DNA from 3 places in the Aquitalea sp. S1-19 genome. Region 3 is predicted to be linked to each of the others. Evidence: predicted binding sites of a transcription regulator. Region 3 holds the regulator's gene; each other region holds the start of a gene.

Region 1 (3,276 bases), on a different contig from region 3:
CTCGTAAATATGGGGGACAAATTCACGCTCGTTCAGCGGAATATTGACCATGGCGTTGATCGCGGCGTGGCTGCCCTGATGTGCCGCCTGTAGCGACAACCAGCCCCAGCGATATTCGATGCCGGCCTTGAAACCCTTGCTGCGCTCGCTGGCAAAGGTTTCACTGGCGCGGTGGTCATCCTGATAGTCTCGGGCATCATACTCGGCGACCAGTGCCCAGTTGGCGTAGTCGCGCGGGGTCCAGCGCAGTCCGGCGAAAGCGCCGTCAATACGGCCATCACCGTAGCCGATACTGGTTTCCAGTATGTCGAAGCGCTTGCTCAGGGCGAGGTAGTTGCTGCGAAACAGGCCGGTGCCGAACAGGTCGGTACGTCCGAGTGCAATGGCTGGGCTGAATTCGCCTTCGGGCCAGAGTTGCAGTTTGGCATCGAACACCTTGTCCTTGTAGTCGCCATAGGTGTTATGCCCGGCATGACCTTCTTCAAAACCGCTGATGCCGGCGATACTGACGTAACGCCCGGTCATCTGCAGTGCCGGGAATAGCGTCACCGAGGTCCATAGCGTGCTGTAAGGCTTGTCCTGGCTGTAGCCTATGCTCCATGTGCCATCCTGCCCTGTATAGGCGCTGGGCATATTGATATAGCCATCTTGCCCACCCATATTGGGCGCAGCCATGGCCAGACTGGAAAACAGGAGGGTGGCGCTGCTAAAAACGTAATTTTTGGACACGGAGCACTTCGAATTTCGGGCATGCAAAAGGCTGGGTCGCATTTATTGCGCCCAGCCTGACTTAAATGCTGCGACGGTTTAGTGGTGGCTGGTCGACGAGTTGTTGTCGGATGCCGCAACGGCAACGGCAGCAACAGTAGCGCCAACAGCAACCAGAGCGGTGGTGCTCAGGCCGGCAACTGCTGCGGTGCTGGCAACAGCCGTAGTTGCGGCTGTGGTAGTAGCTGCGGCAGCCGTTGTACCTGCTGCGGTCGTGCCCGCAGTTGTTCCAGCTGCCGCAGCAGGTGCAGCTGGTGCCGCCAGGGCGGAAACGGAGAACAGGCTAGCCACCAGGGCCAAGGTCAGGGTCTTTTTCATATGAGTATACCTATCAAAAAATGGGGGAGCTGCGTGGCAGCCGTTGCAGAATAATTCATTTAGAATTTTTTTGCTCAAGACGCTAAACGGAAAGTCCTGAATTGCAATTCAGCTTTGGCTGTCAAGCGAGTAGCTGCAAGGCAGACCAGTGTATACATCCGTCTATGCATTAAGTTATATATTATTCTAAATCATTGGGCTGATTAGAGGTATCCGTATTTATACTGAGAAACATTTTTTAGGGCATGGCACTACGCAATATCAATGATTTGAGAGTACGTCTTGCTCTTTGCCGGCAATCTGATCTTGCTAAATCTTATCCTGCCCCCTTGAAAACCTTCCACCCCGTCCTTACCATTAGCACTCGTAGGCGCCGAGTGCTAATGCCGGTGTCTCTAGGTACTGCTTTACATGGTTTCAAACCCACTTCCGCCACTGCAAATTTCAGGAGTGAACAATGGCAATCCGCCCTCTGCATGATCGTGTTGTTATCAAGCGTCTCGAAGCCGAAGAAAAAACGGCATCCGGTATTGTTCTGGCCAGTTCCGCTGTTGAAAAACCGGACATGGGCGAAGTGCTCGCCGTCGGTAACGGCAAGATTCTGGACAACGGCGAGCGTCGTGGTCTGGAGCTGAAAGTTGGCGACAAGGTATTGTTCGGCAAGTATGCCGGACAGACCGTGAAGCTGGATGGCGAAGAAGTCATCGTGATGCGCGAAGAAGACGTGATGGGTATTGTCGAGTAAGACGCTTCGCGCCCCGACCCCGTTACGTAAACCTGTATTCAAGAATTCTGGAGATTGAGAATGGCTGCTAAAGACGTACGCTTCGGCGACTCCGCCCGCGCAAAAATGGTTGTTGGTGTCAATGTGCTGGCCGACGCCGTTAAAGTCACGCTGGGCCCTAAAGGCCGCAATGTAGTACTGGATCGCTCCTTCGGCGCTCCGACCATCACCAAGGACGGTGTATCGGTAGCCAAGGAAATCGAACTGAAAGACAAGTTCGAAAACATGGGCGCGCAGATGGTGAAAGAAGTCGCTTCCAAGACTTCCGATGTAGCCGGTGACGGCACCACCACCGCGACCGTACTGGCACAGGCGATTGTCAAGGAAGGCATGAAGTTTGTGACCGCCGGCATGAACCCTATGGACCTGAAACGCGGCATCGACAAGGCGGTGATTGCTCTGGTGAATGAAATCGCCAACATCTCCAAGCCTTGCGCTACCACCAAGGAAATCGCCCAGGTTGGTTCGATCTCCGCCAACTCCGACAGCGACATCGGCGAAATCATCGCCAATGCGATGGAAAAAGTAGGCAAGGAAGGCGTGATCACCGTTGAAGACGGCAAGAGCCTGAACAACGAGCTGGACGTGGTTGAAGGCATGCAGTTTGACCGCGGCTACCTGTCCCCGTACTTCATCAACACCCCGGAAAAGCAGGCTGCGATTCTGGAAATGCCGTACGTGCTGCTGTTCGACAAAAAAATCTCCAACATCCGCGATCTGCTGCCGGTGCTGGAGCAGGTGGCCAAGTCGGGCCGTCCGCTGTTGATCATCGCTGAAGACGTAGAAGGCGAAGCACTGGCTACGCTGGTGGTGAACACCATTCGCGGCATCCTGAAAGTGGTTGCAGTGAAGGCACCAGGTTTTGGCGACCGTCGCAAGGCCATGCTGCAGGACATCGCCGTACTGACCGGCGGTACCGTGATTGCCGAAGAAATCGGCCTGACGCTGGAAAAAACCACACTGGAAATGCTGGGCCAGGCCAAGCGTATCGAAGTGGGCAAGGAAAACACCATCATCATCGACGGTGTGGGCGAAGCGGCCGTGATCCAGGCGCGTGTAGGCGAAGTGCGCAAGCAGATCGAAGAAGCCTCCTCCGACTACGATCGCGAGAAGCTGCAGGAACGCGTGGCCAAGCTGGCCGGCGGTGTGGCCGTGATCAAGGTTGGCGCTGCGACCGAAGTGGAAATGAAAGAGAAGAAGGCCCGTGTTGAAGACGCGCTGCACGCGACCCGTGCCGCCGTTGAAGAAGGCGTGGTGCCAGGTGGTGGCGTTGCGCTGCTGCGTGCCCGTTCTTCGCTGGATAATGTCGTTGCCAGCAACGCTGATCAGGAAGCCGGCGTGAAGATCGTTCTGAAGGCCATCGAAGCGCCGCTGCGCCAGATCGTCGAGAACGCAGGCGACGAGCC
Region 2 (3,276 bases), on a different contig from region 3:
GCTGTTTGCCTTTCATGCGCTCAATACGCTGGACAACTATCTGCAGCCGACGGCCCGGGATCTGCCGCAGAAGCTGGCGTGGATCACGCGGCTGGCGGCTTTTCGTCCCTATCCGGATGTGTTGCTGAAAAAGGCGCAGATGGAGGTGCTGGCCGGGCAGCCGGATCAGGCACGCCGGACCTTGCAGCAGGCACTGGCCTCCTTCCCGACCTATGCGCCGCAGTTTATGGCGACGCTCGCCGGTAGCGAGCCGGCGTGGCAGGGCTTGTATCAGGAGGCGAGCGCGGCACGCGGACGCTTGCCGGAACGTTATCGTTAAAAAGCGTGTGCAGACAAATTCGCCCGCGCTGCGGGCTCCTATGCGATTGAGTGCGATCGCGGGAGCCCGCGTCGCGGGCGATATTTATGCTGCAGCCTGTACTCAGGCGACCAGCGCGGTTTTCATTTTTTGCAGTGCCTTGACTTCGATCTGGCGGATGCGTTCGGCGGAGACGCCGAATTCGGCGGCCAGTTCGTGCAAGGTGGCACCGCTGTCGTCGGCCAGCCAGCGCGCTTCGACGATACGGCGGCTGCGTGCGTCCAGTGTCGCCAGCGCTTCGCTCAGGCCTTCGCTTTGCAGGCGGTCGACGGCTTTTTTCTCGATCTGACGCACCGGTTCGTGTTCGCTGTCGGCCAGCCAGTCGATGGGCGCGTAGCTGTCATCGTCGCCATCATCGGCCAGAAGCGCGACATCCTGCCCGGTCATGCGGGTTTCCATTTCCAGCACTTCTTCCGGTTTGACGCCCAGGTCATCGGCGATCTCGCGCGCCTCGACATCGGACAACGCCGACATGCTTTTCTTCATGCTTCTGAGGTTGAAGAACAGTTTGCGCTGCGGTTTGGTGGTGGCAATGCGCACCAGACGCCAGTTGCGCAGGATGAATTCGTGCATTTCGGCCTTGATCCAGTGCACGGCAAACGAGAACAGCCGCACGCCGCGTGCGGGTTCAAAGCGTTTGACGGCTTTCATCAGGCCGATATTGCCTTCCTGTATCAGGTCGGCTTGCTGCAGGCCGTAGCCGGCATAGCCGCGGGCGATGGACACCACTACGCGCATATGCGACATCACCAGCGTGCGCGCGGCTTCCAGATCATTTTGTTCGTGATAGCGCGTGGCCAGCTTGACCTCTTCTTCCTGCGACAACATGGGCAGACGGTTCACCGCCTGAATATATTGCTCCAGACTGCCGGTGCTGGAAGGAACGGGTAAAGCGAGGGATGCGGTCATAGTCGTACACTACCTCCTGTCTTGAACTCGGATGTTAGCACTCACTGTTAGGGAGTGCCAGAACACAACAGTTCCCCGATGACGGAAAATTTCAATGGCAAGCATAGCGAGTGGCAATGAAGGCAGGCTTAAGCGGGGCGGCAGGACGCCGCCCCGGCCGGTTTAATGCGCTTGTGCCTGGCGCAAGTGATGGTCGGTGGCCAGACGTGCGCCGCTGATGGACAGGAAAGCCGCGATCAGCAGCAGCAGGCCCAGTTCGCCGGCATTCAGGCTGCGCAGCGCCAGTTGTTCGTTATAAAGCTGGGCCAGTTCAGCCAGCACCGGGTTGGCAACATGGATCAGATAGCTGGCCATACCCCAGGCCAGCAGTGCCGACAACAGACCCTGCCATAGCGCGTGATAAAGGAAGGGGCGGCGGATAAAGCTGTCGCTGGCGCCGATCAGCTTGGAGATATTGATCTCGTCGCGCCGCGCCAGTATCTGCATGCGTATGGTGTTGTGGGTGACCAGCACCAGCGCCACGGCAAAAGCAATGCCGAGAAACAGTGTCAGCTGCTCGCCCAGCTTGAGTAGCTGGCTCAGGCGTTGTGCCCATGCGGCATCAAACTGGACGTTTTCCACCATGGGCAGGCCGGACAACTCTTTTTGCAGCAGATCCAGATCCTGGGTTTGCAGCGAAGCCGGCTTGACCACGAAGGCGTCGGGTAGCGGGTTGCCATCCAGGCCCTCGCTCATGCCGGCGATGCCGTTGCGTGCTTCCAGCGCTTCCAGCGCGTGGTCCTTGTCTATAAACGCGAAGCCGCTCACCTTGGGATGGTTTTTCAGCGTGCTTTCAACGGCGGCAAGATCGGCCGGCTCGCTATTCATTTCCATGAAGATCGTCAGCTCGGGGGTGACGTTCAGCTTGCCGCTCCAGTCTTCTATGCTCTGTACCGCCAGGTAGAGGCTAAGCGGCAAGGCCAGCGCCAGCGACAGCATCAAAAGATTGAGCAGGCTGGCCAGTGGCTGGCGCAGGATGTGCATCAGCGCGCGGGTGGCACTTTGCCAGTGCAAGGTCAGATAGTGTTTCATGAGGCAAATTGCCCCTCCCGCAGGCGGATAATGCGACGGCCGTAGTCTTCCATCAGGGTTTCGTCGTGCGCCGAAATCAGCACAGTGACGCCAACCTGATGGAAGGATTTGAACAGCTCCATGATATCGAGCGCGTAGGCGCGGTCGAGGTTGGCCGAGGGTTCGTCAGCCAGCAGGATGCTGGGGCGGTGCACCACGGCGCGCGCGATGCACAGGCGCTGCTGTTCGCCACCGGACAGGCCGATAGGCATGCTCTTTTCCTTGTTTAGCAGGCCAACCTTGTCCAGCGCTGCGCGTACGCGCCGGGCCGCATCGCGCCGGTCAAAGCCGATAATGTCCAGCGGCAGCATTACATTGTCGAATACCGAGCGGTCGTACAGCAGCTTGTGGTCCTGAAAAACGATACCGATATGCTGGCGCACATAGGGCAGCTGGCTGGCGCGCAACTGGCTGAGGTTCTGCCGGTTGACGATGACGTTGCCCGAGGTGGCGCGCTCGATGCCGGAAACCAGCTTGAGCAAGGTGGACTTGCCGGCGCCGGAGTGGCCGGCGAGAAACACCATCTCGCCGTTTTCTATGGAAAAGCTCAGGTTTTTCAGGGCGTCGAAGCCGCCCGGATAGCGCTTGCTCACCTGATCGAACTGGATCATGTGATGTTCCCCTTGTCGCAAAAAACAGGCGCGCTTCTATTCAGAGCGCGCCTGCGGTGTGATGTATCAGTCGAACAGCGCGTCTACATAATCGCGCGCCTTGAATGGCCGCAAGTCGTCGATGCCCTCGCCCACACCAATAAAGCGCAGCGGAATCGGGCGTTGCGAGGCAATGGCGGCAATCACGCCGCCCTTGGCCGTGCCGTCCAGCTTGGTCAGGATCAGGCCGGTGAGCGCGAGCGCATCATCAAATGCCATCACCTGCGATACGGCGTTCTGGCCGATGTT
Region 3 (3,276 bases):
CCTCCACCGCCTGCTGCGCCAGATAGGCCTCGCGTATTTGCTCGGCCAGCTCCTGCGCCACCTTGGCATAAAGCGTGCTGCGGTTGTAGCGGGTAATGGTGTAGAAGTTACCCAGACCCAGCCAGTACTGCACCTCGCCCGGAGCGACTTCCAGCGGGAACAGCACCGCCGGCACATTGTCGGCGACTTCGGCGCGCGGGATCACGCCCATTTTCTTCAATTCGCCCACGGTGTAGTGCAGATTGAATTTGTCCGACACCAGCTTGTCGATCTGCGGCCCCGGCACCACATCGGCCGGAATCACCACATCGTCGCCTTTTTGCCAGCCGTGCAGCTTGAAGTAATTGCCTATGCTGCCCGTTACATCGGCCGGACTGCTCCAGATATCACGCTTGCCATCACCATCGAAATCGACCGCCCACTTGCGGTAGCTCGAAGGCATGAACTGCGGCCAGCCCATGGCACCGGCGTAGCTGCCCTTAAGCAGCAGCGGATTCTTGCCCTCTTCCTTGGCCAGCTTGAGAAACTCAGTCAGCTCGCCGCGAAAATAGGCGGCACGGCGCGGATAGTCAAAACCGATAGTCGTCAGAGCATCCGCCACGCGAAAGCTGCCGGTATTGCCGCCGTAGCGGGTTTCTATACCCAAAATGGCCACCACCATTTCCGGCGGCACGCCATAACGTGCCTCTACCTTGTTCAGCAGCTCGGCATGCTGCGTCCAGAATGCCACACCACCATCGACCATCTTGCCGGTAAGGAAATTGGGGTGGAACTGGTACCACGGACGCGAAGTGGAAGGTTTATCCAGCGCGGTAATAATAGAAGGCTTGAGTTCGACATTGGCAAACAGCGCCTCCAGATCGGGGCGGGCAAACTCACCCGTTGCCACCTGCTCGTCGATATAACGCTGGACATCGGGGCGCGCCAGCAAGGCCGCATCGGCATGCGCCAGCAGCGAGCACGCAGCCAGCGGGAAGAAAAGCCATTTTTTCATCGGAAGTATCCGCATTCGCACCAGGCAAAGCCACTGCCTGGCTTAATGTTTATAGGAGAGTGCACTGGACACCAGACGCGAAGTGATATCGACAATCGGAATGATATGTTCGTAATTCATCCGGGTCGGGCCTATCACACCGAGCGCGCCAACCACCTGATCATTGATCTTGTAAGGAGCACTGACCACCGTGCATTCGCCCAGCGTGGTCACCCCCGACTCCTCACCGATATACAGGCTCACGCCCTGGGCCGTCTGACTCTGGTTCAGCAGTTTAAGCAGCTCGGTCTTGCGCTCGAATACCGAAAACAATTCACGCAAGCGGGTCAGGTCTTCGGACAAGTCCCGCACATTCAACAGATTATTACCGCCGGCAATCACCACCGCACCGGTCTGCTCGACCATGGCCTGCCGCCCAAGATTGATCGCAAGCGCCATCAGACTACTGATATCGCCCTGAAGTTCACGCAATTCATGTTCGACGCACACCGTCACGCTGGACAGCGCCTGCCCGGCGTAATGCATATTGATGAAATTGGCGGCTTCGGTCAGCTCGGACGGGCTGTAATCGCGCTCGCTGGCGATGATATGGTTTTGCACGTCGCCATCCATGGTCACCAGAATCAGCAACACCCGGCGCTCGGACAGACGCAAAAACTCCATCTGGCGAAACGCGACATCCGCACGCTTGGGCGTCACCACCACACCGGTAAATTGCGTCAGATCAGATAATAGCCTTGAGGCGGCTTGAGCCAGCTGCTGCGGACTATCCGGATGCAGATTGTCCTCCAGTTCGCGCACCAGCGCCGACTCCAGCGGCCCCAGCGTCAGTAGCCTGTCGACAAAAACACGATAGCCACGCGCCGTCGGCACCCTGCCGGCCGAGGTATGCGGCGAAGAAATCAGCCCCATCGCCTCCATATCGGACAGCACATGGCGTATCGACGCGCTGGAGAGTTCCAGGCCGGACAACTGCCCCAAGGTCCGCGAGGGCACGGGCGTGCCGTCGGCGATATAGCGCTCAACCAGAGTCTTGAGCAGGCGTTGGGCACGTTCATTCAGCATAGGGGCTCTCGGGCACGGCATTTAGTTGCAGTATAAATGGGCGCAAGACAGATAAAATCAAGCGGGGCACCCGCGACCCAATAAGATTAAACACCGGCCGCCCCAATGCACTGAAGACTCACGGCCAAATATGCGATAATCGTCCGCTTGATGACCCACCGCCGTTTTGGAGAGAGCATGGCCAACGACAACAAACGCGCCGAAGAAAAAAGCAAAGCCCTGACCGCAGCACTTGCCCAGATTGAAAAGCAGTTCGGCAAGGGCTCCATCATGCGTATGAGCGACAACCAGATCAACGAAAACCTGCAAGTCATTTCGACCGGTTCCCTCGGCCTCGATCTGGCGCTGGGCGTGGGCGGCCTGCCGCGCGGCCGCGTGGTTGAAATCTACGGCCCGGAATCCTCGGGCAAGACGACGCTGTGCCTGCAGGTCGTCGCCGAAGCACAAAAAATGGGCGGCAGCTGCGCCTATATCGATGCAGAAAACGCTCTCGATCCTATCTATGCCCAAAAACTGGGCGTCAAGGTTGAAGATCTGCTGATCTCGCAGCCTGACACCGGCGAACAGGCGCTGGAAATCTGCGACATGCTGGTGCGCTCCGGCGGTCTGGATGTAATCGTGATCGACTCGGTGGCAGCACTGGTACCCAAGGCCGAAATCGAAGGCGAAATGGGCGACAGCCACGTCGGCCTGCAGGCACGACTGATGAGCCAGGCGCTCAGGAAGCTGACCGGCAATATCAAGCGCACCAATACGCTGGTGATTTTCATCAACCAGATCCGCATGAAGATCGGTGTGATGTTCGGCAACCCGGAAACCACCACCGGCGGCAACGCGCTCAAGTTTTACGCCTCGGTCCGTCTCGATATCCGCCGCATCGGCGCCATCAAAAAAGGCGACGAAGTGCTGGGTAATGAAACCCGCGTCAAGGTGGTCAAGAACAAGGTGGCACCACCGTTCCGCCAGGCCAACTTTGACATCCTGTACGGGGAAGGCATCAGCCGCGAAGGCGAGATCGTCGAAATGGGCGTGGAGCACGGCTTTATCGAAAAGTCCGGTGCCTGGTACAGCTATAACGGCGCCAAGATCGGCCAGGGCAAGGACAATGTGCGCCTGTGGCTGAAGGACAATGCCGCCGTGGCACAGGAAATCGAAGCCAAGATCCGCGACACGGTCGGCATCAAGGTCGAGATTACCGAAGATGCGGTCGATGGCGA

Evidence for each region. The regulator HrcA, encoded in region 3, represses chaperone genes, less so after heat shock. The targets are predictions, from matches to a motif close to ATTAGCACTCGNNNNNNNCGAGTGCTAAT.
Region 1: a site for HrcA is predicted at 1,443-1,471, ahead of groES (co-chaperone GroES). Genes of this name have one in related genera too.
Region 2: a site for HrcA is predicted at 1,301-1,329, ahead of rpoH (RNA polymerase sigma factor RpoH). Genes of this name have one in related genera too.

The regions. Positions count from the first base shown of each region.
Region 1 is NZ_RJTZ01000028.1:28,072-31,347, reverse strand. Features, by position in the region: gene EGI20_RS06410 (YjbH domain-containing protein) at 1-729, opposite strand, end outside; gene EGI20_RS06405 (hypothetical protein) at 808-1,086, opposite strand; gene groES (co-chaperone GroES) at 1,544-1,831, shown strand; gene groL (chaperonin GroEL) at 1,892-3,276, shown strand, end outside.
Region 2 is NZ_RJTZ01000088.1:3,247-6,522, reverse strand. Features, by position in the region: gene EGI20_RS13050 (PglL family O-oligosaccharyltransferase) at 1-319, shown strand, start outside; gene rpoH (RNA polymerase sigma factor RpoH) at 422-1,267, opposite strand; gene ftsX (permease-like cell division protein FtsX) at 1,430-2,338, opposite strand; gene ftsE (cell division ATP-binding protein FtsE) at 2,335-2,988, opposite strand; gene ftsY (signal recognition particle-docking protein FtsY) at 3,055-3,276, opposite strand, start outside.
Region 3 is NZ_RJTZ01000138.1:3,462-6,737, forward strand. Features, by position in the region: gene mltB (lytic murein transglycosylase B) at 1-994, opposite strand, end outside; gene hrcA (heat-inducible transcriptional repressor HrcA) at 1,037-2,059, opposite strand; gene recA (recombinase RecA) at 2,237-3,276, shown strand, end outside.